Regions from separate parts of the Photobacterium swingsii genome, predicted to be linked through region 2. Evidence: predicted binding sites of a transcription regulator. Region 2 holds the regulator's gene; the other holds the start of a gene.
What was found. Region 2 encodes MetJ, which represses methionine synthesis genes. Its sites were predicted from a motif close to TTAGACNTNTANANGTCTAA; they were not measured.

Region 1 (4,392 bases), 110 kb from region 2:
TATCACCGACCGCCTCAATAAAGTCGACTGCGTAATTATCGTGCTCTTCGATACCTGTCGCGACAGCAAAGATATTGGGGTCAAAAATAATGTCTTCAGGCGGAAAACCGACTTCATCCACTAAAACCCGATAGGCATTAGTACAAATTTCAACTTTACGTTCTCGAGTATCCGCCTGACCGACTTCATCGAACGCCATCACAATCACTGCAGCCCCATACCGGCGTAACAGCTTGGCTTGTTCAATAAATTTATCTTTCCCTTCTTTTAAAGAGATCGAGTTAACAATCGGTTTGCCTTGCACGCATTTTAGACCAGCCTCTATCACCTCCCACTTAGAAGAGTCGACCATAATAGGCACTTTGGAAATTTCAGGTTCAGTTGCACACAAATTTAAGAAGCGCACCATCGCCGCTTCCGCATCCAGCATCCCCTCATCCATATTGATATCGATGATTTGCGCTCCCGCTTCAACTTGTTGCCGTGCAACTTCTAGCGCCTCATCGTACAGTTCTTCTTTAATCAAACGCTTAAAACGCGCAGAGCCCGTTACATTGGTCCGCTCACCGACATTAATGAATAAAGTATCAGCATCAATAGTGAGAGGCTCTAAGCCAGATAAACGGCACGCGATGGGAATGTCAGGCAATTGGCGAGGCTGAAGATCACGGGTGACCTCATACATTTTACGGATATGTTCTGGTGTCGTACCACAGCAGCCGCCAACAAGGTTTAAGAAACCGCTTTGCGCCCACTCTTGAATATGTTCAGCCATCTCTTCAGGGCTTAAGTCATATTCACCAAAGGCATTGGGTAAACCGGCATTAGGATGAGCAGAGACGGCACATTCTGAGATACGCGAGAGTTCGTTAACGTACTCGCGCAGTTCATCTGGCCCTAACGCACAGTTAAGGCCAAATGAGATAGGCTTAACATGGCGCAGTGAATTATAAAAAGCCTCTGTCGTCTGGCCTGAAAGCGTACGGCCAGATGCATCTGTGATGGTGCCAGAGATCATCACAGGCAACTGGATCCCATCTTCTTCAAATACGGTTTCAACCGCAAATGTGCAGGCCTTCGCATTTAAGGTATCAAAGATAGTCTCGACCAAAATAATGTCAGCACCGCCCGCAATAAGGGCGCGCGTCGACTCAGCATAAGCCTCAACTAACTGATCAAAAGTAACATTACGATAGCCGGGATCATTAACATCAGGGGAAATCGAACAAGTTCGGTTTGTCGGGCCTAAAACACCAGCAACAAATCGAGGTTTATCCGGTGTTTTTGCTGTCCATTCGTCAGCAGCCTGGCGAGCGAGCTTAGCAGCTTCGTAATTGATCTCTGCGCTCAAGCTCTCCATATCGTAATCAGCCATCGCAATAGTGGTGGCATTAAAGGTGTTTGTTTCTAGGATGTCTGCGCCAGCATCTAAATAAGCAAGATGGATATCTTTAATAAGCTGCGGTTGTGTTAGGACAAGAAGATCATTATTACCTTTTAGGTCGGAGTGCCAATCACGAAAGCGCTCACCACGGTAATCTTCTTCGTCTAACTTATACCCCTGAATCATGGTGCCCATGCCACCATCAATAATGAGGATCTGTTGTGCTAACCTTTGTTCTAGTATTCCTTTGCCCTTAGCCACTATTTACTTCCTTATTTAGTGTTACAGCTAATTCACATCCTATCACAGCAAAAATGGAAATCTAGACGTCTAAAGATAATTGGAATAGAAAAACTAATTCATCAAAAGCCTAATTTTTTTATGGCTATCATGACCCGATGGTTTTATATTTTGTGACAATTTTTAACTTTACACATTCACCAACCCGAGGTTTCGAATGTCCGTATACAGTACCTTATGCTTTCTTGCCGCAGCGGCGATGCTCATCGCTTTTGTTAATAGCAAAATCGGCAAGATGCAAACAACCATAGCCATAACAGCCGGAGCGCTGGTTTTATCTATAGGGATCGTTATTGCCGGACAGAATGGTTGGTTTAATCTCCAAGATATCGCCGCAGAACAGCTCGGTAAAATTAACTTTGAAAGCTTCCTTCTCAAAGGGATTTTAGGTTTTCTTCTCTTTGCCGGTGGTTTGGGGATCAAGCTTCCTAACCTCGAAGACCAAAAATGGGAAATCACCGTTTTAGCACTCGGTGCCACGCTCTTTTCTACCTTCTTTATCGGTGGTGCATTGTGGGCGGTCTGCCAAGCGATTGGCATTCAGTTCGACTTTATCTACTGCTTGATCTTTGGTGCACTGATTTCCCCAACCGATCCCATTGCCGTTCTCGCTATCGTAAAGAAAATGGACGCCCCTCGCCGAATCTCAACCCAAATTGAAGGTGAGTCGCTATTTAATGATGGTTTTGGTTTGGTGTTATTCGTTACCCTCTTCACTATCGCTTTTGGCAGTGAAGCACCAACGGTATTAGGCGTGGGTCAGCTCTTCTTACAAGAAGCGATTGGCGGTATTGCGTATGGCTTTGCACTAGGGCTGTTATTCCATTACCTGATCAGCGCAACAGATGACCACTCAATGGAATTACTATTAACACTAGGTATTCCAACGGCAGGTTATGTTTTTGCCGATGTACTTCATGTTTCAGGCCCGCTAGCCATGGTCGTAGCAGGTATCATGATCGGTAACTGGACGCGCTACATTGGCTTTTCTAAAGAGAGTGAAGATCACCTTGATCACTTCTGGGAACTGGTTGATGAATTCCTAAACGGCGTCCTTTTCCTACTGATCGGTATGAGCATGCTGCAATTTAGCTTCCACTCAGAGGATTGGATCTTAATGTCGATTGCCGTGCCACTTGTATTACTTAGCCGTTACTTAAGTGTTCGTCTTTCTTATGTCGGCTTTAATCACTATCGTGATTACAACCCGTACTCTGTTCGTATCCTAACATGGGGCGGGTTGCGCGGCGGCTTAGCGCTTGCGATGGCAATGGCGATTCCTGCTGGTGTTATTGTTATTCCAGAGAAAAACATAGATGTACGTGAGATCATGCTTGTCATGACTTATGCCGTTGTCGTTTTCTCCATTCTGGTACAAGGTTCAACCATTACCTCTTTGATCCAGAAAGCAAAGAACTGGGAATCACAAAATAGCTAAGACTGCCCCTAAAAGAACAAGGCCTGCAATTGCAGGCCTTTTTTGTATTCAGCATATTGAGTACAAATGAAGACTCAAAAAGAGTTAATCATCTTTGGTAAAATTATCTTCTGAAAAATGATCAAGATCGAATGGTGTTTGCTGATACACACAATAATTGAGCCAATTAGAAAACAATAGATGACCGTGACTTCGCCAGCTCGCAACAGGGGGCTGAGTTGGATCATCATCAGGGTAATAATTCAGAGGGATGTTAGGCTCCATACCTTCACTACAATCACGCATATATTCGTTATGTAAAGTAGTGACATCATACTCAGGGTGGCCTGTTACAAAGACATTACGCTTATCTTTCGTCGCCGCTAAATACACGCCAGCTTGCTCTGAGGTCGCCAAAATATCAAGGTCAGTATGCTCAGCTAAATAATCAGGCGAGAAATCGGCATAGCGGGAGTGAGGCGCTTTAAAAGTTTCATCAAAGCCACGAAGAATTGGATGATGACAATCATGCGTTTTATGATGGTAAATGCCTGATAACTTCTCTTTCCGTGTTTTTTTAGGCAGATCATATAACAACTTTAAACCCGCTTGTGCCGCCCAACATACAAATAATGTTGAAGTCACATGATCTTTTGCCCAATTCATAATCGCTTGGATTTCTTCCCAATATAGAACATCCTCGAACTGTACCAAACCTAACGGTGCGCCAGTCACAATCAATCCATCGAAGTTGCGTGACTTCACCATCTCAAATTGACGATAGAAAGTGTCCAAATGCTCTTGAGGGGTATTTCTCGTAGGACGATTGTCTATTCGTAGCAATTCAACATCCACTTGAAGCGGGCTATTAGAAAGCAAACGTAAAAACTGCGTCTCAGTTTCTATTTTCTTAGGCATTAAGTTTAGTAGAAGTACTTTTAGCGGACGTATCCCTTGGCTTGCTGCTCGTGCTTCCGTCATAACAAAGATATTTTCCCCACGCAAAATATCCGTTGCAGGCAAACGATCGGGGATTTTAATTGGCATCTCTCTTGCTCCTTAAGATGTTTAGACGTCCAGATATCTAAATAAAAATATACAATATAAGGAAAATACGCAAGCGAGAAAGGATGATTGGTCTGAATTCGAATTATTAAACGTCAGAAATGAAAAAACCCAGCCGAAGGCTGGGTTTTAGAATGGGTTTCAGCAATGTCCTACTCTCACATGGGGAGGCCCCACACTACCATCGGCGCTACAACGTTTCACTACTGAGTTCGACATGGGATCA
Region 2 (4,392 bases):
GTGATGTCACGTAAACCGCGCAAGCGTAACGAAGGCTTCTTTGGTGACAACTTGGGCGCCAAGATAGTGATCCGTGGTTTAGCACTGGGTGGCATGAGTTACGTAGCATTTAGCTGGGCGTTGAATGCGGGTCATAGCGCGCAGTATGCACAGACGGTTGCTTTCGCCATGCTGATCTTTGCACAACTGTGGCACTTATTTGATTCGCGTAGCTTTACAACGCTATACCGCAAAAATCCATTCACCAATAAGTACCTACTAGGCGCAGTAGCCTTGTCTGCAACCCTATCACTGAGCGTGATGTACACAGGCTTAGGTCAAATGATCTTTAATACCGAAGCACTGTCGTTTGGTCACCTAATGACTGTGATTATTGCGGCATCTGTACCGACATTCTTACTGTCGGGTATCAAAGAAATAACGAAAGTGAAATTCGTCTAACCCAACTGTCAGCCCTCTTTTTAGGGGGCTGACCCTTCGACGAGCAATGTAATACAAGAGGTTATGACGTGAAAAAAATCATTCTATATTCCGCATTACTGTTGGTGGGGCTAGTGTGCTCACAACTGCTACCATCATTCATTGCCGGCTACGGCCAACTGCAACCCACCATTATGGTGCTGACCATGTCAGCGCTGGCCTACATCATGATCAATGTTGGTCGTGAATTTGAAATTGATAAGAACAACTTAAAACAATACCGCTGGGATTACGTGGTCGCAATGACAACGGCAACCTTCCCGTGGATTGGCGTTGTGCTGTATTTCATTTTTGTCCTTATGCCAGCAGAGATGTGGAGTAATGTCGACGCGTGGACAGAGACCTTAGTGATTGGCCGCTTTGCTGCGCCAACGTCTGCGGGTGTACTGTTTGCGATGTTAGCTGCCGCGGGATTAGGGGCGACCTGGATGTTTAGTAAAGCGCGTGTATTAGCCATCTTTGATGATCTCGATACCGTGCTCTTGATGATCCCTTTATCAATTTTAGTGGTGGGCTGGCAGCCTGCATTAGGTGTCACTTTAGTCTTAATGTTTGGCTTATTAGCGCTGGGTTATCGCTATTTACACCTTTGGTCTATTCCATCGTCAGCGGGTGCTGTGATGGGCTATTCCGTCATTATTGCGTTGCTGTGTGAGTTGTTTTATTTACGCAGTGGCGTCCATTTCGAAGTCTTGCTACCCGCTTTCGTGTTGGGGTGCATGATGAAATCGCAACATGAATCCGCCGCCGATCAACAAGTATCAAGCTTTGTGGCTGGTGTGTTTATGATGTTGGTTGGTCTGAGCTTGCCGCAAATCTTTGGGGGAGTAGCAACCTCCTCATCAGAGAGCATCACAGTGGCAATGCCAGCAATGTCGTTAGCTGAAATTACTTACCACGTGTTGATCATTTCTGTGATTGCCAATATCGGCAAGATGTTCCCACTGTTCTGTTACCGCAAAGAAGCCACGTTGAAAGAGCGTTTAGCGTTGTCGATCAGCATGTGGCCGCGCGGTGAAGTAGGTGCAGGTGTGTTGATGATAAGCATAGGTTATGGCTTTGGTGGCCCTATTGTCACGATCAGCATGCTGTCGCTGGCGCTGAACTTAGTGCTAACCGGTGTGTTCATCATGGTGGTGAGAAAACTTATTTTGAGTGAGAAACAGCAAGGAGAGAGTTATGAAAAAGCGTGAACTTAAGATACTTGGAATCGTTATTACTATTTTTCTTTTGACGCTGGTTGTAGGGCGAACCGCGTAAAAGAGCTGATAAAGTAAAAGCTACCATTAATTAGATAACGAAGTAGCGTGTTTCCTTATTTACTGACTGTGATTCCAAAGTTGTCATCACAGTCAGTTTTTTGTTGGTTATCAACTTACTCGTTGATGTCTTCGTAAGTAATTCCCATCGCATCCATCAAAGCTTTCGCTTCTGCCGGTAAGTCATCAGGACGGTCTTTACGAATATCGTCATCCGTTGGTAACGGTTGGCCGGTATAAGCATGCAAAAATGCTTCGCACAGTAATTCACTATTGGTCGCATGGCGCAGGTTATTTACCTGACGACGTGTACGTTCATCAGTCAGAATTTTTAAGACTTTTAATGGAATTGACACCGTAATTTTTTTTACTTGTTCGTTTTTCTTACCGTGTTCCGCGTATGGACTGATGTACTCGCCATTCCACTCTGCCATGTTTTACCTTCTCAGCGTTGTTGTTTTTACCGCCGCTCAGGTTATTTCATGCCATGACTATACTGAGAAAACCTCAGAGAATATGGGGTCATACGAAATAACTGCGAGTAGGGCAGTGAGTCATAATTAAAGTTTGGGTGAATTTTAGCGATATTTACCGCCATAAGCAAAGACATATAGACGTCTAGAAGTGTTGACGTCCCAGTTTTATATGGTTAATGTTGGTGAAGGAATTTTATTCGGCATTAAACCGAAACAAGGAAGGTTAATATGAGTGACAAGAAACTTGCCACTATTGCAGTTCGTACCGGCATTGAATCCGATTCTCAGCACCACGCTGTTGTCCCACCTATCTATCTCACATCTACGTACAGTTTTCCACAGCTGGGTGAGGTACCGCAATTCGATTACTCCCGCTCTGGTAACCCAAGTCGCAATATGTTGGCCGATGCACTGACAGAATTAGAAGGTGGTGCGGGTGGTGTTGTGACAAGTTGTGGAACGGCAGCGATTAACCTTCTTGTTTCTGCGATATTAGGCCCAGACGATCTGATTATAGCGCCGCATGACTGCTATGGCGGCACTTACCGACTATTTAATACCCGTGCCAACAAAGGTGACTTCAAGGTTGAGTTTGTTGATCAATCTGATCCTCTGGCGTTTGCCGCTGCGCTGGCTCGACAACCGAAAATTATTTGGGTGGAAACCCCCTCCAACCCCTTACTTCGCGTGATTGACGTAGAAGCTTTGTGTCAGCAAGCCAAAGCCGCAGGGGCGCTGGTGGCCGTAGATAACACCTTCCTTTCACCAGTCTTGCAGCAACCTATCGCATTAGGAGCAGATTTTGTGGTGCACTCGACGACCAAGTACATCAATGGCCATTCTGATGTCGTCGGCGGTATTCTGATTTCTGCTGATGCCGAGCAGGCTGAGAACATTGCATGGTGGGCTAACTGTATTGGTGCAACAGGCGCACCTTTTGATGCATACCTGACCCTAAGGGGCTTACGTACGTTAGTGCCACGGATGAAGATGCACGAAGAAAATGGGGCGCAGGTGCTGGCTTTCTTACAAAACCACCCCCAAGTTGCGGCTATTTATCACCCAAGTTTGCCGGATCATCCAGGCCACGACATCGCGAAGCGTCAACAGAAAGGGTTTGGTTCTATGATTAGTTTTGAGTTGGCGGGGAGTTTCCAACAACTTGAGGTGTTCGTGAAAGCGCTGAAATGTTTCTCGCTTGCGGAATCTTTGGGGGGAACTGAAAGCTTGATAGCCCATCCATCGAGCATGACACACCGTGCGATGTCAGATGAAGCGCAAGCCGAAGCGGGTATCAATACGGCATTATTGCGTCTATCGGTAGGGCTGGAAGATCCTACCGATCTTGTAGCCGATCTTGCACAAGCCTTTCAGCAAGCTGTCGAGGTAGGATAAATGAGCCAAGTACAAGCACGTCAATTACATAAGTTTGGCGGCAGTAGTCTAGCAGATGCTGAGTGCTATCGCCGCGTTGCAACGATTTTGCAAGAGTACTCGGCAGCCGAAGATCTGATTGTGGTCTCTGCGGCGGGTAAAACAACCAACCGTCTCATAGAATGGTTAGCCTTGCTGGCAAAAGACGGTCGTCATGCGCATGAAGTGTTGCAGGAGCTACGTCAGTATCAGCAAGATTTAATCACGGATTTATTGCCTGAACTCGCCGCTGACGAATTGCAAACTCAGCTTCACCTTGAGTTGAGTGCCTTATCGGCATTGAGTGAATTAGACCTTGATGAGGCGACTCGTGCCAAGGTGTTAGGGCACGGTGAACTGTGGTCTGCACGGCTACTTGCCGCTGTGCTTAATGCGAGTGCTTTACCGGCTTGTTCACTCGATTCTCGCCAGTTTTTACGGGCTGAACTTGCCGCACAACCTGAAGTCGATTGCGCGGCTTCACGGCCATTACTGCAACAACAACTGGTGCAGCATAGCCAGCATCGGATTGTGATCACAGGCTTTATGGCGCAAAACCACACGGGGCAAACCGTGCTATTGGGGCGTAATGGTTCTGATTATTCGGCAACCGTGATTGGCGCCTTGGCCGATGTTGCGCGAGTGACGATTTGGAGTGATGTCGCAGGGGTCTATAGTGCCGATCCGCGCCAAGTTAAAGATGCTTGCTTACTACCCTTATTACGGCTTGATGAAGCCAGTGAGTTAGCACGTCTTGCGGCACC

Region 1: a site for MetJ is predicted at 1,699-1,718, ahead of metH (methionine synthase). Genes of this name have one in related genera too.

The regions. Positions count from the first base shown of each region.
Region 1 is NZ_AP024852.1:332,561-336,952, reverse strand. Features, by position in the region: gene metH (methionine synthase) at 1-1,648, opposite strand, end outside; gene OCU77_RS01630 (cation:proton antiporter) at 1,842-3,122, shown strand; gene metA (homoserine O-acetyltransferase MetA) at 3,207-4,148, opposite strand; rRNA gene rrf (5S ribosomal RNA) at 4,306-4,392, opposite strand, start outside.
Region 2 is NZ_AP024852.1:224,287-228,678, forward strand. Features, by position in the region: gene OCU77_RS01045 (cation-translocating P-type ATPase) at 1-441, shown strand, start outside; gene OCU77_RS01050 (hypothetical protein) at 510-1,673, shown strand; gene metJ (met regulon transcriptional regulator MetJ) at 1,856-2,173, opposite strand; gene OCU77_RS01060 (O-succinylhomoserine (thiol)-lyase) at 2,444-3,610, shown strand; gene OCU77_RS01065 (bifunctional aspartate kinase/homoserine dehydrogenase II) at 3,611-4,392, shown strand, end outside.